Regions from separate parts of the Arenibacter lacus genome, predicted to be linked through region 3. Evidence: riboswitches for the same ligand, from Rfam matches in the RefSeq annotation. Region 3 holds a riboswitch; each other region holds the start of a gene.

Region 1 (6,607 bases), on a different contig from region 3:
CCAGCTCCAATATTTCCGGCAACAGCAATATGCATAGGTAGTTTTTATATTAAGATTAGTGTTTTTCTGGGGTATATGCAAATAAACGGCACAATATACAAGATATACCGTGGATGCTAAAATCTTTGGATTATTATCCGGTTAATAGCGCTGCTAAAATCCTAGGTCGCTATTTCCATGATTTTAATTCGGACCAAAGACCTCAGTGCTATTCTTAACTTAAAATATCGATTTATAGTATGGGAGTAGGCTTTCTTTTTTTTAAAGGCCTATAAATTTAAAAAAGGAATGTAAAGGGTGGTCCTTCACTGTCTAAGGTCTTGGGTGCTTTTGCGCTCCCTTTTAAAAATTGTTGTTAAACCTATTTTGATTCGTCAGTATTTCTTGTACTTTTGTGCCTGTAAAATTTAGGAGGAAGGATTTGACTGATTGCAACCTCTAAAGACCAAGCTTATTTTTTGGTCTAATAAAATGCTAAAGCAGGCTATGTTGTTCGTGGTATTTATAACACTTACAGTTACTCTTCTCTAGACTTCAACAAATCCTTGCCCTTATTTAGTTATAAAAAACGAAAATGGCATATTTATTTACTTCAGAATCCGTTAGTGAGGGGCATCCCGATAAAATTGCAGACCAGATTAGTGATGCGCTTTTAGATAACTTTTTAGCCTTCGATCCTGAAAGCAAGGTGGCTTGTGAGACCTTAGTAACAACTGGTCAGGTAGTATTGGCCGGGGAAGTTAAGAGTCGCACCTATTTGGATGTTCAGCAAATTGCTAGGGATGTAATCAATAAAATTGGGTACACCAATGGCGAATACAAGTTTAGCGGTGATTCTTGTGGAGTAATTTCCTTGATTCATGAGCAGTCTAAAGATATCAATCAGGGAGTAGACAGGGGCACCAAAGAAGAGCAGGGGGCGGGTGACCAAGGGATGATGTTTGGATATGCCACTAAAGAAACCGAAAACTATATGCCTTTGGCCTTGGATATCTCTCATAAGATTTTACAGGTATTGGCAGAGATAAGAAGAGAGGGTTCCCAGATAGATTATTTGCGTCCCGATGCTAAGGCGCAGGTAACCATTGAATATTCGGATGACAATCTTCCTCAACGAATAGATACAATAGTGGTTTCTACCCAGCACGATGAGTTTGATGAGGATGATGCCGTAGTATTGGCTAAAATTAAAGAGGATATTATTTCTATCTTAATTCCTAAGGTTAAGGAACAGCTTCCCGAAACCATAAGAAGCCTTTTTGATGAACATATTAAATACCACATAAATCCTACAGGGAAATTTGTTATTGGGGGACCCCATGGGGATACCGGACTTACGGGACGAAAGATTATTGTGGATACCTACGGGGGCAAAGGAGCCCATGGTGGGGGTGCGTTTAGCGGAAAGGATCCTAGTAAGGTAGACCGTAGTGCAGCGTATGCAGCTAGGCATGCGGCCAAGAATTTGGTAGCTGCCGGGGTGGCCGATGAGCTATTGTTGCAGGTGAGTTATGCCATTGGGGTAGTAGAGCCTACTTCCATATTGGTGGATACGTATGGTACCGCAAATGTAGATTTAACCGATGGACAGATTGCTGAAAAAGTAGCGCAGCTGTTTGATATGCGTCCCTTTGCCATAGAAGAGCGACTAAAGTTGAGAAACCCGATATATTTGGAAACCGCAGCCTATGGCCATATGGGAAAAGAACCCCAAATAGTGACCAAAGTCTATGAATCACCCTATAATGGAAGGATTGAAAAGGAAGTGGAATTGTTTACGTGGGAAAAATTGGACGCTGTAGACGAAGTTAAGGAAGCGTTTAATTTATAATTTTTTGAAATTAGTGGGGAAATGAGTTTTTCCTTGCCTATATTTGCATTTCTAAAGTTCAAACACTTATTGAATTGTTATCAAGAAAGGTGGAGGGAATAGACCCTTTGAAACCTTAGCAACCCTTTGATTCCTGTATCAATGAAGGTGCTACATTCTACCGATGTAAAACATGAGCCTTAGTGGCTGTTATGTATGCAAGGCAGATAACACAAACGGTTACTCCGGTAATTGACTTTCTTTTTAACTTTTTGATTTTCAGATAGGGCGCTGTCCGCCTTATTAGCTTTGGATTTTTATTTGATAGTTTAATAATTTAATAAAAAACAAAAAAAATCATGAGTACTCAAAAATTTGCAACTAATGCGTTACACGCTGGTCACGATACAAAGTTAACCGAAGGAACCAGAGCGGTACCAATATACCAGAATACGGCCTATGTGTTTGATGATACCGACCATGCCGCTAGTAGATTTAATCTTTCCGAACCAGGGTATATATATACTAGATTAAACAATCCTACCAACGATATTTTGGAAAAGCGTTTAGCTGCTTTGGAGGGGGGTATCGCCAGTGTGGTGACCGCTTCTGGAACCGCTGCCGTTTCTACTGCCCTTTTGGTGCTATTGAAAACTGGCGATCATATAGTGGCTTCTAGTAGTCTATACGGTGGTACCTACAACCTTTTGGCGGTAACCTTACCGAGATTTGGTATTACTACCACCTTTGTAGATCCGGGAGATCAAGAGAACTTTACCAAAGCTATCCAAGAGAATACCAAAGCCATATTTGTGGAGTCTTTGGGGAATCCTAAATTGGATGTGTTGGATTTGCAAGCGATATCCGGCGTAGCTAAAAACGCAAAAATTCCTTTTATAGTGGATAATACAGTAGCTACCAGTGCTTTGATAAAACCTATAGAGCACGGTGCCGATATAGTAATCCACTCCCTTACCAAATACATTAACGGAAATGGTACCTCTATGGGAGGAGTCATTATAGATGCAGGTAAATTTGATTGGAGTAGTGGAAAATTCCCAGAATTTACAGAACCTTCTCCTGGATATCACGGATTGGTATACCACGAGGCATTGGGGAACGCTGCATTTATTGCTAAGGTAAGAATTGAGGGGCTAAGGGATCTTGGGGCATCTTTAAGTCCGTTTAATGCCTTTCAGATTATACAAGGTTTAGAAACCTTGGAAATCAGGATGAAGAAGCATAGTGAAAATGCCCTAGAAGTGGCAAAATGGCTTCAGGATAGGGAAGAAGTTGCATGGGTTAATTATCCTGGCTTAGCTAGTAGTCCTTATCATAAGTTGGCCCAAAAATACCTGCCTAAAGGGCAAAGTGGTATTGTAACCTTTGGGGTAAAAGGAGGCTATGAGGCGGCTAAGAACGTAGTGGACGCAACAAAACTATTTTCTCTCTTGGCCAATATTGGAGATACCAAATCCCTAATAATCCACCCGGCCAGTACTACTCACCAACAATTGGATGACGAAGCGCAACAGACCACTGGGGTAACCAAGGATTTGGTGCGTATATGTGTAGGTTTGGAAGATATTGAAGATATTAAAGCAGATTTGGAGCAAGCATTTTCTGCCATCCAGTAATCACTTTAGGTGCAATATCAAATAACCTTTCGCAATAATTAATATAGAAAAGGGAACTTGGGGAACGCAATAAAACACCCTTAGTGGGCAAAGCGTTCCCCTAATTATCAAAATCCCATTCTTGCTTTATTCAAAGAATTTTTTCAAGCTTTATTTATGCTACATCAACTTTCAATCCAAGATTATGTCACCGATAGCGGCTATAAATTGGATATTAATTTGTCTTATGAAATTTTTGGGCTCCCGTTGCATACGGCCCCTATTATATTGGTGAACCATGCCTTAACCGGTAATTCCAATGTGGCTGGGGAACAGGGGTGGTGGAATACCCTTATTGGGGACGATAAGTGTATCAATACTAAAAAATACACCATCCTCTGCTTTAATATTCCTGGGAATGGGTACGACGGATTTGTTATAGATAACTATAAGGCTTTTGTAGCTCGGGATATAGCTAGAATATTTCTTCAGGGCTTGGAAATCCTAAAAATCAATAAACTTTACGCTCTGATTGGCGGATCGTTGGGAGGGGGAATCGCTTGGGAAATGGCAGCCCTAAATCCAAATCTAACAGAACACCTAATCCCGGTTGCCTCCGATTGGAAATCTACGGATTGGCTGATTGCCAATTGTCAGATTCAGGAGCAGTTCTTGGTGAATTCCAAGCAGCCGGTACATGATGCCCGTATGCACGCCATGCTGTGTTACAGGACTCCTGAATCCTTTAAGGAGCGATTTAAAAGGAGTACCAATGAGGAGCTAAAGGTTTTTAATGTAGAGAGTTGGTTAACCCATCATGGAAATAAGCTTCAGGAGCGATTTCAGCTATCGGCCTATAAATTGATGAACCAGCTGCTAAAGACCATTGATATTACCAGGGATGGAGAGGAAGCGTTTATAGCACTACAAAATAGTGACACCAATATTCATATTATAGGGGTAGATTCTGACCTGTTTTTTACCGCTAAAGAGAACAAGGACACTTTTAAGAAATTGGCGCAGGCCAATAGCAATGTTACCTATGGGGAAATCCAATCCCTGCATGGCCACGATGCCTTTTTGATCGAATTTGATCAAATGGAAGGTCTGTTAAAGGGGATTTTTGATAAAAACGGAGGATCTAAGAAAATTAAAGTCCTAAAGTTTGGGGGTAAGTCCCTGGCTAATGGCGAGGGAATAGATTCCGTGGTGCGGATTATTGCTGGTAAAGTGGCCGCAGAAGAGCGCATTGCAGTGGTAGTCTCGGCTAGGAATAAGGCTACCGATGAGTTGGAAGCTATCTTGGATAAGGCATCCAGGGGAATAGACTACAGCAAGGATTTTAAAGAGTTTGAAAAATATCAAAAGCATCAGTTTAAAAACATAGATACTTCCGAGGAGCTAAAGGGCTTGGTAAAGTTGTTTGAAGGAGTAGCCCTCTTAGGGGATTATAGCCTTAAAATAAAGGATCAGGTTTTGGCCTATGGGGAGGTCTTATCGGCAAAATTGTTGACCCAGATATTGTTGGAGAAAGGGATTAAAGCGCGGTTTGTGGATACCCGTAAGTTGATTAAAACAGATAGTAATTTTGGCGATGCCAAAGTACTCGATTCCCTGTCCAAAGAAAATGTTATACGCGAATTTGCCAAACAGGATGTAGATACCGTTAGTGTTGCCACTGGTTTTATTGCTTCTAATGAACTCAATGAAACTACCACCTTAGGAAGGAACGGAAGTAACTATTCCGCTGCTTTGTTGGCCAACTATCTAAATGCGGAGGAATTGCAGAACTATACCCATGTGGATGGGATATTTACTGCTAACCCAGATTTTGTTCACGAAGCTAAACGCATTGAGCAATTGTCCTACGGTGAAGCAAATGAGCTGGCCAATTTTGGTACCACCATTTTACATGCCAAGACCATCATCCCATTGATAGAGAAGAATATTCCATTGCGAATTCTGAATACCTTCAATGACGATAATGAGGGAACTTTAATTAGTGCCGAAACTAGTAAAGAAGGGATTAAGTCCTTATCCGTTATAGAAAACATGGCCTTGATTAATTTGGAAGGGCGTGGTCTATTGGGTAAAGTAGGGGTAGATGCTCGTATTTTTAAGACCTTGGGGAACAATAACATCAGTGTTAGTATTATTTCTCAGGGATCCTCGGAAAGAGGTATCGGATTGGTAGTGGATGCTAAAAATGCAGCACTGGCAAAATCGTCCTTGGAAGAAGAGTTCCAAACCGATTTTAAATCGCAGGATATTAATAATATCACCGTGGTAGATCAGGTTTCTGTTATTTCCATTGTGGGGCAAGACCTAAGTACCTTCCACAAGCCGTATAATAGTCTTATCAAGAATCAGATTGTGCCTCTGTTGTTTAACAATACTATCTCCGGAAAGAATGTGAGCTTGGTAGTAAAGAAAACAGATTTGCACAAGGCGTTGAACGTAATGCACGGACAGATTTTCGGATTCAGTAAAAAGGTGAACATCGCTATTTTTGGACATGGAAACGTAGGGGGCACGCTGATAGATCAGATATTAAAATCTAATAAATCCATTGAAAAGAGGAAAGGTATTCATCTCAATATTTTTGCGGTGGCCAATTCCAAAAAAGTATTGCTGAATAAGAACGGTATTTCTAAAAAATGGAAATCCGCTTTGGAAACCAAAGCAGTGCCTTATGAGTTAAAAGATGTGATTAGCTATGCCAAGGATCACCATTTAGAGAACCTTATTGCAGTGGATAATACGGCTAATGAGGGGTTTGTGGCTTCCTACTTGGATTTTGTTGCAAATGGGTTCGATTTGGTTTCTTCAAACAAAATTGCCAATACCCTTGGGTTTGATTATTATCAGCTGCTCAGGGAACGGCTAGAGGAAAACCAAAAGCAGTATCTGTACGAAACCAATGTGGGCGCAGGGTTGCCATTGATAGACACCATTAAGCTACTACACCTTTCCGGGGAGAATATTACCAGAATTAAAGGAGTTTTCTCAGGATCCTTGAGTTATATTTTTAATACATTCTCCGAGAAAGATGCAAAGTTTTCTGCCATTCTTAAGGAAGCTATGGAGCAAGGATTTACGGAACCTGATCCGCGGGAAGACCTTTCTGGTAATGATGTAGGTAGAAAACTATTGATATTGGCTAGGGAGTTAGACTTAAGTA
Region 2 (6,607 bases), on a different contig from region 3:
TTCCTGTGCAATACGTAATTAGACCAAAGACAGAGGAGTTCCACGATTTTAGAGGGTTTGCAGGAAAGGTCTATGGAGGGGAATTGAGCGTAGGCGACGAAGTAGTAGTGCTGCCGTCTATGACCAAATCTAGAATTAAGGAGATTTATTTCTATGACAAGAAATATCAAACGGCCACTAGAAGGTCTTCCGTAACCATCACCTTAGAGGATGAGGTGAATGTAAGTAGAGGGGATATGTTGGTGAAGGTAGGCGATTTGCCTACGGTGAATAAAGAGTTTACCGCTACTATTTCTTGGATGGATTCCCAAAATTTGAACTTGGGTAATAAATATGTGCTTCAACACGGCGTTAACAAGGTATTGGCCAAAGTGGAAAACATCCATCACAAAATAGAACCAGATTATTCTGGCGTGGATGAGAGTGTTAATAGTTTAGCAATGAACGATATTGCTTTGGTAACCTTTAGGTTGAACAAGCCTATTTTTTACGATACGTTTAAGGAGCATCGGACCAATGGTTCCTTTATCCTGATAGACAATCAGACCAATAATACGGCCGGAGTAGGATTTATTGAGTAAAACTCCTTCCTAACTCCCCAACAACCAAGTTGTTGTCGCAATAATCTATTAAGACTATAGGACAACAGTATTAATAAGAGTGAAGTTATTTTTTTTGAATAGATAAATTAAGGATCATGCAAAGTTTTAGGACAGAATTGGAAAATCCGGTAGTTGAAAAGGACATTATAGACTTAGCCGATAAAATCCATGAATTTAATGGAGGTAAGCTAGACGAGGAGAAGTTCCGCAGTCTGCGTTTGGCTAGGGGGATTTATGGACAGCGACAGCCAGGGGTCCAAATGATAAGGATCAAATTACCCTATGGAAAAGTCACGTCCCAGCAGCTTAGGAGGATCTGTGAGGTTTCTGAGGAATATTCCACTGGCCGATTGCATATCACCACCCGTCAGGATATTCAAATTCACTATGTAGATATTAATCGGACCCCGGAATTATGGGCCCAGTTAGAAAGAGATGCCATTACAATCCGTGAAGCCTGTGGTAATACGGTACGTAATATTACCGCGAGTGAGACAGCGGGCATAGATGTAAACGAACCTTTTGATGTTTCTCCTTATGCCCATGCTTTATTCCAATATTTTTTAAGGAACCCTATTAGTCAGGAAATGGGGAGGAAGTTTAAGGTTTCTTTTTCAGCTTCGGATACAGACACCGGGCTCTCCTATATGCACGATCTTGGCTTCATTGCCAAAGTGAAGGATGGGGTAAAAGGATTTAAAGTGATGTTGGGGGGAGGATTGGGCTCCCAGCCTAGACTTGCCGATGAAATGTATTCCTTTTTGCCAGCTAACCAGATTGTTCCTCTAATGGAAGGAGTGGTGCGGGTTTTTGATCGCTATGGAGAACGAAAGAGTAGGGCCAAGGCCAGAATGAAATTCCTTATAAAGGATCTTGGTTTGGATGGGTTTAGGGAATTATTGGAGGAAGAGCAATTGGCAATTCCTTTTCAGACCTATGAAATTGATGCCGATTCCTATCCTGAAGTTACTGTTTCCCAATTGGAACCTCCTACGGTAGTTCTTGAAGACCAGCGCAATTTTGAACTTTGGAAGTCCACCAATTTGGTGCCTCAAAAGCAAGAGGGCTACGTGGCAATCGGGGTAAAGGTATTGTTGGGCGACTTTTATATTGATAAGGCAAGGCAGTTGGCAGATTTGGTAGAGAAGTACGCGGCAGGGGAAATTAGATTAACCCTGCGCCAAAACATCCTGATTCCCTATGTGCGAGAATCCCTAGTTCCCTTTTTCTATCAAGAATTGAAAAAACTTGGTTTTGCAGAGATTGGATACAATACGGCAGTAGATATCACAGCTTGTCCAGGAACAGATACCTGTAACCTTGGAATTGCAAGTAGTACGGGAATAGCCGATAAATTGGAAGAGGTAATAAAGGCAGAATACCCGCATTACGTCAATAACCCAGATGTGGTTATAAAAATAAGTGGATGTATGAACGCTTGTGGACAGCACAATATGGCCAATATCGGTTTCCAAGGGATGTCCGTTAGAACCAAGGATAAATTAGTGGCCCCAGCCCTACAGGTGTTGTTAGGTGGAGGAAACTTAGGCAATGGAAATGGGCGTTATGCAGATAAAGTGATAAAGATTCCAAGTAAACGCGGACCCGAGGCCCTGCGATCCATTTTGGACGATTACGATAAAAACGGGAATGGAAAGCCGTTTGTAGATTACTATGAAGAGAAGGGTCAAATGTATTTTTATGACTACTTAAAGCCCTTATCCGATGTGACAAACTTGGTTCCTTCAGATTTTATTGATTGGGGGAATTCCGAAAAATATGAGAAGGCCATTGGAGTGGGGGAATGTGCAGGAGTGGTTATCGATTTGGTGGCGACCCTTTTATTTGACAGTGAGGAGAAATTGGAAACCTCTAAACTAACCCTGGAAGAAGGAAAGTGGGCAGCTAGTATCTATCATTCCTATTCGTCCATGGTAAATACCGCAAAAGCGCTTTTAACCGCTGAAAAAACCAAAGTAAATACCCATATCGGTATTATCAGGGATTTTGACAAGCTTTTTGTGGAGACAGGGAAGTTTAAACTGGAAGAAGGATTTGAGAAATCTGTTCTTCAATTGAAAGAAAATGCGCCCACAGAGGCTTTTGCTAAATCGTATTTGAAAAAAGCTGAAGATTTTCTGAGCGCAGTAGAAACGTATAGACAATTGGAACTGGCAACAACCTAAGAGCATGAGAAGTAACAATAAAAAATTGGAAGCGGTAAACGCCCCATTCCACCCCAAAACCAAGGTGGTTGGAAAGCTAACGGTAATTGGGGCAGGTCCTGGAGATGTAGAGCTCATTACGCTTAAGGCCGTCAATGTGCTTAAGACCGCCAATGTGGTGCTCTATGACGCCCTAGTGGATACTTCCTTATTGGAATACGCCCCTCATGCCGAACATATTTTTGTGGGTAAGAGAAAGGGATGCTATGCCTACCAACAAGATCAAATTAACGACCTTATTGTAAGTAGGGGCTTAACACACGGCCATGTAGTGCGACTAAAAGGGGGAGATCCCTTTGTTTTTGGAAGAGGTGCCGAAGAAATGGAATACGCGGCAAGTAAAGGTTTAAAGGTTGCTATGGTTCCAGGAATCTCTTCCTCCTTGGCCGTACCGGCTTCCCAACACATTCCAGTGACCAAGAGAGGGGTCTCGGAAAGTTTCTGGGTTATCACCGGAACCACTAAGGATCATAAACTATCTTCCGATGTAGCCCTGGCTGCTAAGTCGAGCGCCACCGTGGTAATTCTAATGGGGATGAGCAAACTTTCGGAAATAGTGGAATTGTTTTCCAAAGAAGGTAAAGGAGAGCTCCCCATCGCCATCATCCAAAATGGAACCTGTAAAAATGAAAAGATAGGGATTGGAACTATAGGCACTATCCAAGAGGTAGTGGCAGAAAAGGAATTGAGCAATCCCGCGATCATTCTTATAGGCGAGGTGGTAAACCATCGTTCTCAGGTGAAGGAGCATATCCAAAATATTATAAGCAATTCCCAACATCAACAGGCCTTTTCGCAAGAAGAGGTGATTATATAACCAGATATAAAAGAAGGAGCATGATTAAAACAGATATTCTAATAATAGGAGCCGGACCAACAGGACTATTCACCGTTTTTGAAGCGGGATTGTTAAAACTAAAAACGCATCTTATAGACGCATTGCCCCAACCAGGAGGACAGTGTTCAGAAATATACCCGAAGAAACCAATTTATGATATCCCTGCATTTCCCGAAATCTTGGCAGGTGATCTGGTTAAAAATCTAATGCAGCAAATTGAGCCTTTTGAGCCAGGGTTTACCCTTGCAGAACGGGCAGAGACCTTGGAGAAATTAGAAGATGGTAGCTTTATTGTTACCACCAATAAAGGGACCAAGCACCATGCACCGGTAGTGGTTATTGCCGGAGGATTGGGATCCTTTGAGCCTAGAAAGCCCTTGATTCCCAATTTGGTGGACTTTGAAGATAAAGGGGTAGCATATATGATTAAGGACCCAGAAGTATATCGGGATAAGAAAGTAGTGATTTCCGGAGGGGGGGATTCTGCCTTGGATTGGGCTATTTTCTTAGCGGATGTTGCTTCGGAAGTTTCCTTGGTGCATAGGCGAAACGAATTTAGGGGGGCATTGGATTCGGTACAAAAAGCCTCCGAGTTGGCCGCAGCAGGCAAAATAAAATTGTTTACGGAAGCTGAGGTGGCCCGCCTATACGGGGACGAGCATTTAGAGGCAGTAGTGATAAAACACAACAAGGAGGGGAAAGGTGAAACCTATGTGGAGACCGATTACTTTATTCCCTTGTTCGGATTATCCCCTAAACTAGGACCAATTGGCAATTGGGGATTAGAGATAGAAAAGAATGCCATTAAGGTGAATAATGCCTATGACTATCAGACCAATATTCCAGGGGTATATGCCATTGGGGATGTAAATACCTACCCTGGTAAACTTAAGTTGATTCTATCTGGATTTCACGAAGCGGCCGTAATGTGCCAAAGTGCCTATCAACTAATTAACCCTGGAAAGCGTTATGTGATGAAATATACTACCGTAGGGGGAGTAACAGGCTTTGACGGAAGTAAGAAGGAAGCCAAAAAAGAAGTGGTGCAGAGTATCATGGCCTAGGGGTAGATCGCCCAAAGCGCAGTCAGGCCTTAAAATGTTCCCTATTCTGAAGGAATGTTTATGGATGGCTGCTATTATAATTATGAATTTGAATTGGCTGAAAAATACCTGTTGGAGTAAAAAAATCCAACAGGTATTTGTGCTTTTGGAGAACGCCCCTCAGGTCAAAAAAATCAGGGCATTCCTTGCTTTTGCAGTTAGTGTTGCGTTACTTTGCACTTTGTTCATTATCAATTTGAATACGTTATCAAGAAAGGCGGAGGGACTAGACCCAATGAAGCCTTAGCAACCCTTTGTCTCTTTCCCAATCTTATAGGAAGTATAAAGAAGGTGCTACGTTCTAATCCGTACGTAAAACAGCAGTATTGTTTTAAAATTCGGAATAGATAACAGAAAGAAAGGCCCTAGCCCCAATAGCTCCCTCACTTGATTACGAAATACTTAAATGCAATGGTTAAACACGGTATAATCCGGGTGTGTAGACCGTTGAAGTAGAATTGATTATTTCTGGTACAACCAGAACTAGTATTTATTTAAAGGTGAAAGCCATTTGGGCTGATTTTATTTATAAAGGAGATGAAGAATATTCAGGAGATATTAAAAGAACGGATTATGGTGTTGGATGGTGCTATGGGTACCATGATACAGCGCCATAAGTTTACGGAGGAGGATTTTAGAGGAGAGCGTTTTAAGGATTGGCCCAGCCCATTGCAGGGGAACAATGACCTTTTATCTCTTACCCAGCCCGATACCATAGCGGATATTCACCGCCAGTATTTTGCGGCCGGGGCCGATATTGTGGAAACCAATACCTTTTCTAGTACCACTATCGGAATGGCAGATTATGGGATGCAAGAGTTGGTGTACGACCTTAATTATGAATCGGCCAAACTGGCAAAGGAGGTAGCTGCCGAGTTTAATGCGAAAGAACCGCATAAGCCAAGATTTGTGGCAGGGAGTATTGGACCTACTACCAAAACCGCAAGTATGTCTCCAGATGTAAATGACCCTGGCTTTAGGGCAATTTCCTTCGATCAGTTGCGAGCGGCCTATAAACAACAGGTGGAAGCCTTGTTAGACGGTGGCTGCGATATTTTATTGGTGGAAACTGTTTTTGATACCTTAAATGCCAAAGCAGCCTTGTTTGCCATAGAAGAAGTTAAGGAAGAACGGAATTTGGACGTCCCCATTATGGTCAGCGGTACCATTACCGATGCTTCTGGACGCACGCTCTCCGGACAAACGGCAGAAGCGTTTTTAATTTCTATAAGTCATATTCCCATGTTATCGGTGGGACTCAATTGTGCCTTGGGAGCCAGTCAGTTGGTGCCACACTTGGAAGTGCTATGCGCCAAATCCGAGCATGCCGTATCTGCCCACCCCAACGCAGGATTGCCTAATGCATTTGGAGAATACGATGAAACCCCAGAACAGATGGCTTCCCAGATAAAAGAATACGCCGAGAAGAAATTAGTGAATATTGTTGGTGGATGTTGTGGAACTACCCCAGAGCATATTAAGGCCATGGTAGACATAGTAAAGGATTACAGTCCTAGGCAAATACAAACGTTGATACCAATAAGTTAATGATACCCACCAAAAAGACTCTTCTTGAGGCTGGGCGGCGCATCGCCCCTTTTGTCCATAGAACACCGGTGTTCACCTCCCGATTGTTAAATGATATTTCCGGGGCGCAGCTGTTTTTTAAATGCGAGAACCTGCAGAAAATGGGAGCCTTTAAAATGAGGGGTGCCATTAATGCCATTCAGCAATTAACGGAGCAGGAGAGGAAAGCAGGGGTAGTGACCCATTCTTCCGGGAATTTCGGTCAGGCACTGGCCTTGGCAGCCAAGAACTTAGGGGTAACTGCCTATATAG
Region 3 (6,607 bases):
AAAATATCGAATCATTCGGTCACGGAATTCGCGTTCGCCCACTTCTAAATATACTTCGCACAATTGTTGCATGTAATTAATTGAACGTTCCCGTTTCTTAGCAACTTCGCTTTCAATAAATTTAATCAGCGTGTACATAATTCCGGTAAGGATGTTGTCCCTACCTTTACGCTTGGCTTTAGCTAACCACCTTTTTGTAGTTTCAATACCTAAATACCTTCTTAGGTACGATTCAAAATTAGACATATATTCTTCTTCCGTTTTTGCTTTAAAACGGACTTCAATTGCTCGATCGCTATAATCTATAACATAATCGTCTATTATACCTAAAAGATTCAGTCTATAAATTGCCCTTTGGGTATCTGCCACATTTCTTATCCTATGGTAGTTGCTTTTGATGTATAAAATAGTGTCAGGATTTAAAACCAATTTATCTGGGCCTTGAAGGTTTTCTTGTTGCTTAGCGCTTTTATATTTAGTATATAAGTTTTCCACAAACTCCTCTGAATCAGATGTAAAGCTATAGGCAGCCGTAACAATTTTATCTTTGAACATTTTATATCCTTGACTCTGGATAACTTCTGAAATCTTTGAAACAACATCATTATTAAAACCAATTAATAAAGTGTGCTTATCTGATTTATTCTTTTCTATCAAGGTTTTAATACCATCCGCTTTCTTTGTATTAAACCACTTTAAATATTGTCCATCGGGACATAATTCTTTGAGCGTTTTTCTAGAAAAAGCTAAAATCTCTTTTGCCTTCCTTTCTTCAAAGTTTCGAGTGGCATTATCATAGCTTCTAAGATTTCGTTCTAAGTCCAGAAGTCCTATTGTAATTCTTTCGTTTTCATCCTTACTCCACTTGCCGTTTATATAAACGTATCTATCGTTGTATAAAGCAACCGACCTTACTTCATCATATTTGTCTTTGATTTTTGATCCAAGGAATTTTACAAAAAATTCGTCTTCATATTGAACTTCTTCAAGTAGTTCATCAATTATTTCTTTTTCCCGTTTCTCTCCCCTAAAACCATTCCTGAAGAATTCTATGTTCATTTCAGCATCTGTTGGATGGTAAAGAATGGTGCATAAAGAGGGCTGCCTATCTCGGCCTGCTCTCCCGGCTTCTTGATAAAAACTTTCTACCGAATTTGGAAAGCTATAGTGTACAGTAAATCTAATATTTGGTTTATCTATACCCATTCCAAAAGCCTTTGTAGCCAACATGAGGTTAGACTTATTTCTTAAGAAGTCATTCTGATTTTCTAAAGATTCATCGGCTGCCTTTTCCACTTTTTTATTGCTGATACTTTCATCATTACCACTTCCAAAAAAAGTAGAAATATTTAAAAATGGTAAACTGTCCAAACCTTTAAATTCGTTTCTATTTCCATTTTTAAGATGAAGCACGCCGCTTGCTAATTTGTCGGATTTAGAAGGACAAAATATCACTCCTGCATTTTTATACCTCCCATTTACATCTCCATAAAAATCACCATTTGTACCTATTAAGCCATATTGAGCTTCCAATTGGCTTATAGCATTGGGCATGTCTTCTAAAAATTGATGTAAAACAGGGTATTTCACATGAGCTAGTTGCCTTTCTCTCTCATGAAATATTAAGTTCCTCTCCACTTTTAAATCTATAGGTAAAATTTTAAAAGTCAACTCTTTACGATCTATAGCTTCTGCAGGTAGCGTTACAATGGCATCATCATTAAGTCTTAATTCCCTTTGCACATCTGCCAACACATCAAAGGAAGCGGTTGCAGTTAATCCAAAAAAGGAAAGATCTTGATTTTTGGTTGGGCAATGTCTTTTTAAGTTTTCTGCTAAATTTAGATAAACATGTCTAAAGTCGTGCCCCCATTCAGATACGCAGTGCGCCTCATCTATAACCGCATAGCTAAAGTATACCCCAGTATTTTTGCTGGCAGCAAGGGTAGTTCTAAAATTCTGCATCTGAAAACGTTCTGGGGAAACAAACACCACTAACATTTTGCCTTTTTGCAGATTGCGCAATTTATTTTCCCTAGAATTTTTATCGTCAAAAGAGTTAATAAAGTTAACATTGGTAATTCCGTTTGCCATTAGCTTATCATACTGGTCTTTCATTAGTGAATTAATGGGATCCACTACAACTGTAACTCCAGGATGAAGAAGCGCACAAATTTGAAATGTCAACGATTTACCACCTCCCGTAGGCAAAAGCCCTATAACGTCTTTACCCGGTAATGCCCTATTGATAATGGCTTCTTGCCCGGGCCTAAATGCAGATATTCTAAATATGTTTTGTAATATAAAGAGTAATGCTTCTTTTTGCATTGGGGAATGATAATCAAACCTTTGGGTTTGCACCATTCCTTTGGCACCTTCAATTTCTTCTTCAACTAAGGTGCCTAAAGAGGTATATTTTATACGTCTATCAAATAAAAAAGTAAAAGGCAATTGATTATTTTCTTCATAATGATTACTTATAAAGATATTATCCCCGTCCTCATTTATACAGTTAATGGTAACTACATTATTCAAAGAATTTTCTCCAATAAGTGTAATAGGAGTTTCTTTATCATTAATTAAACTGTTAAGCGCAAAAAAAAGTTGATTTAAATCTTCATGTAGAAGGTCTGTTTCTTCTTTGGATATTCCTTTAATTAGGAATTGGGTAGGCTTTGGGTTTGCCAAAAGACAAAATAGCATGGTTTTTTGTAGCTGAGCAAATAGCGCACTCTTTTTGTAATATTGATATAAATTGGTATAAAAACTGCCAAATCTAACCGTATCTTCTTCAGATAAAACCGATAAGGTCTCTAAGAATTGATTGAGTGTTATTGGATCTAAATCTTCAATGGTGATTGGGCCTGCACTAACCAGAGGATTAGCCATATTAAATTTAGAAAACTCCTCTCCAAAATAGCGCGCCAATAAATAAGAGCTTACGCGTAAAGATGCTCTAGTATGATCTCCTCTATTAAGTAAATTCCATGCCACCTTGTACAACGGCGGTACGCTGTCCCTATCTATATAATTTGGACCGTTATGAACTGTAAAACCACTTAGTTTACGGGATAACTCCTTTAGAACTTTTGGCTCTACAAGCCCTGTAATAAACTGATTAACTTCTTCGGTGTAATATAATGCTCTTAAACTAAACATTGGTCATTGGTTATTTTGGCCTGATTGCCCTAATGCTCATTATTTAAATCATTAAATTTATTTTTCTTTTTCTTATTTTAAAAGGAAACTATACTTTGATGAAACATTTGTTAAATATTTCATCAAAGTATTTCAAAGACTCTAAGGTTTTCCCATGAACTACTTATAGCCTTTAAAAGTACTGTTATTTAGGAATGGAGTTTACTCCACAACTAGCTAGATGGTTTATTCTATTATTCATAAGTGAATTTCTGCCCATCTAGCGCACTTTCTCCGTCAAAGCTATATGCCACAAGATATCCATCCTTTGCTACACTATAATCTAGACAGCAAATATTATCTTTAAAGAGTGACGGCTGACCTTCTGTTAACCAATAGTGCCCAAAGAAAACAGGTTTGTCCCCTTTTTCATAATAATCTGTATCCTTTAAATCGTTTACATCAATCGGTATATTTGGTAGCCCTTCATAAGCATGGACGCTAATTTCCTCATAAGTCATTTGCGATGGATCTTCCCACCACCTAATCCTCGTCTCCCTTCGCTCGTTACCATCCTTATCTTTAAAGAAAAGTTTTCCGGGTAATGGAATTTCCTTTCCTTTTAAGGTGTTTTCAATAGCATTGTATAATTCTGTGCCTTTCTTTACAGATTCACGGAGTAAATCATCGTTTAGTTTATTGTTATTTAAATGTTGCTTTAGGTAGGCTATGCTTTTATAATCCCAACAGGCGTGTACTGCTCTAAAGGTATCGGTTTCGTAGAATAGCGGTAGCGTTTTAAACCACTCCAAGTACATTTTAAATTCTTCCTCCCTATTTTTAAACTGGTCTATTGTTGCTTGGAGCTGACCTTTATTTTTTTCCGAATGTTCCCTTAAATATTTACCATCAGAATCTTGCGCATAAAAACACAGCGCATTGTATTCGTGGTTCCCTATTAACGCAATGGCGCTCCCATGGTCTACCATTTGCTTTACAATTTCTAAGGTTCCCCTGATTTTTGGCCCTCTATCAATATAGTCCCCAACAAATAAAACTTTCCTGTTAGGGTGGGCATAATGGTTGTCTTTTTTAGCATAACCTAGCTTTTCGAGCAACTCTTCAAGTTCGTCGGCGTATCCGTGTATATCGCCAATTAAATCTATCATTAATTGTTTATTTTATTTATAAAAATTCTACAGGTTGTTATTATAATATTATCCCCTAATGTTAGTTAAGTCCTCTAAATCTCTATAAAAATAAGGCTGTTGAAAAATTGAACACCAATCTCGCTTAATAGCAATACCTTCCTATTCTATAATTTCTATGAACACTAATTTTAAAATCTTAGAGGATGTTCTTTACACCTAATTCAGTAAACATTACCTTACAAACTTAAAAGAATATTCCATATTTTTTCTTTATATTTGAAATATTATTACGAATCACGCTAAGTGATAGCAACCTGCCCAAACAGGCGAAGGTGTTAAAACAATGAGCCTAACCAAAAGGAAAAATATGTTTATAACCCATTTTTTTAACAGAAACTAGCGTTGCGTGCTTTTGATAACACAAAAGGACAAGGAAACTGGTGTTCAAAATTAAAATGATTGTATAAAGGAACAGCGCATTAAAGGGTGAGCAGCACTGTTAGAGTAGCTAAGCCAATACCGGTGGATTTGGTATCTAAGAACCTATTATTTAAACTAAAACAAACTATGACAACACTTACCATTGGAAAAATCTTACACCACTACCAAGAACACTTAACAGACTATGAAATTGAAAAAGTAAGGGAAATACAAAGAAAACCAACCCCCTTTGCTACCCAGGTCAAAAATTTACGGTTGGCCCTATTTGGGGAAGAATATGATTTTATGGGAGATTCCGGGGCAGATTCTAAAGACAGGTCAAAAGGAATAAGCCCCATGTCCCAGGAATACACAGACCGCGTTAATAAAAAAAGGGAAACTTTTGGGGTGAGTCCGCTAGGAGAGGCCGGATATGCACAGGACAACTCTTCCCTTCTGTTTTGTGAAGAGGTGGTACGGCACACCAAAAACTACAAGGAGCTTTTAGAGCTTAAGAGAAGAAACGCCAAACAGATTGTGTTTGTAGATATGGATAATGTTTTGGTGAATTTTCAGTCCGGAATCGATCGTATTTCAGAGGAAGACAAAGCAACATATGAAGGAAATTTGGACGATGTACCTGGTATTTTCGCTTTAATGGATCCCTATGAAGGTGCCATTGAAGGTTTTAAGTGGCTAAGCAAGAATTTTGACACCTATATTCTATCCACCGCTCCTTGGGACAACCCTTCTGCCTGGACGGACAAATTGCTCTGGGTGAAACAACATTTGTCTAAAGCTGCCTACAAAAGATTAATCCTATCGCACAACAAACATTTAGCAAAAGGCGATTTCCTTATTGATGACCGTACGGCAAACGGCGCCGGAAAGTTTGCTGGCAAGCATATTCACTTTGGGGCAGAAGGGAAAGGGTTTGAGGATTGGAAAGCGGTAATCGCTTACATGAAGAATTTGGCTTAAAATTATAGGAGAAATTAAAATCGAACTAAAAAAATGTTTTACTCTAAACCGAACTGATGTGGCCTTAAAACTCCATAGGATTGAAAATCTATTGGTAAAAAAGAAAAGCAATTCTACCCTAGTTAAAATAATGGTGGAATATGCCACCTTAAAACAACAATTGGAGAACGCTCCTAGTCAGTCTTGGTATTTTAAACAGGCAGTAGCTTCAAATACGCAGCGGTTGGAAACCTTAACGGAAGATTTTGAAGTTATAAGAGAGCTATTTAACAACGTACCCATAGATTTATTTATCCATAAAATCAATGAAAACAATTCGATCAGAGCACGTTATAAAGGAAAAGGCATGAATGCGGTACTCTATATGGTCTGTACTGCATTAGGTAAGGAGAATGAATTCTTGTCGGAACTGGTTCGGTTGAAGAGTAAAACAAAAACCTTAATGCCATTGGTCTATTATTTGCAGCAGCCAGAAGAGTTTTTAAAATTTATCGACTAAATTATTGTTCAACAAACAAACCTAATATAAAATGGCGATTCAATATCACGACCAAAACGCAACCATAAACCCAAGGTATTATGACTTTTAAAGCACTTATACTAAACACTGCCTGGCCAAGTATTTCATCCAAATTTTCAGAAATCTATCCAGAGGGAAAGAAAAATATGAAGGGCTATGAACTAGTATTTGAAAAATTAAAAACATTGGAGCCAGTAAAGACGGATACGTGGTTAGTTATAGAATCGGTAACCCATGGTTATAACAACTATGTTGATGTTGCTGGACTATGTAAGTATCCTAAAACAGAAGAAGAAAAATACGCACAGGGAATAGAATTCACCCCTTGGGCTGAATGGTTGGGAATGGAAATCAGTAAAGAAGGTTTAGCAGCTTATTCGACCCAGGAAATAATTGT

Evidence for each region. A riboswitch is a leader RNA that binds a small molecule or an ion and turns the genes downstream of it on or off. The one in region 3 is predicted to bind S-adenosylmethionine.
Region 1: another riboswitch for S-adenosylmethionine. It lies ahead of F1E73_RS12075 (O-acetylhomoserine aminocarboxypropyltransferase/cysteine synthase family protein); the one in region 3 lies ahead of F1E73_RS17905 (5' nucleotidase, NT5C type).
Region 2: another riboswitch for S-adenosylmethionine. It lies ahead of F1E73_RS12015 (homocysteine S-methyltransferase family protein); the one in region 3 lies ahead of F1E73_RS17905 (5' nucleotidase, NT5C type).

The regions. Positions count from the first base shown of each region.
Region 1 is NZ_VVIN01000041.1:13,799-20,405, reverse strand. Features, by position in the region: gene F1E73_RS12085 (deoxynucleoside kinase) at 1-35, opposite strand, end outside; gene metK (methionine adenosyltransferase) at 575-1,831, shown strand; SAM riboswitch class I at 1,906-2,001, shown strand; gene F1E73_RS12075 (O-acetylhomoserine aminocarboxypropyltransferase/cysteine synthase family protein) at 2,170-3,447, shown strand; gene thrA (bifunctional aspartate kinase/homoserine dehydrogenase I) at 3,604-6,607, shown strand, end outside.
Region 2 is NZ_VVIN01000041.1:1,133-7,739, reverse strand. Features, by position in the region: gene F1E73_RS12035 (sulfate adenylyltransferase subunit 1) at 1-581, shown strand, start outside; gene F1E73_RS12030 (HEPN domain-containing protein) at 698-2,788, shown strand; gene cobA (uroporphyrinogen-III C-methyltransferase) at 2,793-3,644, shown strand; gene F1E73_RS12020 (NAD(P)/FAD-dependent oxidoreductase) at 3,665-4,729, shown strand; SAM riboswitch class I at 4,971-5,122, shown strand; gene F1E73_RS12015 (homocysteine S-methyltransferase family protein) at 5,306-6,316, shown strand; gene F1E73_RS12010 (threonine ammonia-lyase) at 6,316-6,607, shown strand, end outside.
Region 3 is NZ_VVIN01000047.1:1,261-7,867, reverse strand. Features, by position in the region: gene F1E73_RS12790 (DEAD/DEAH box helicase) at 1-3,159, opposite strand, end outside; gene F1E73_RS12785 (metallophosphoesterase) at 3,393-4,307, opposite strand; SAM-I-IV-variant riboswitch at 4,569-4,666, shown strand; gene F1E73_RS17905 (5' nucleotidase, NT5C type) at 4,857-5,690, shown strand; gene F1E73_RS12775 (hypothetical protein) at 5,749-6,189, shown strand; gene F1E73_RS12770 (DUF6557 family protein) at 6,270-6,607, shown strand, end outside.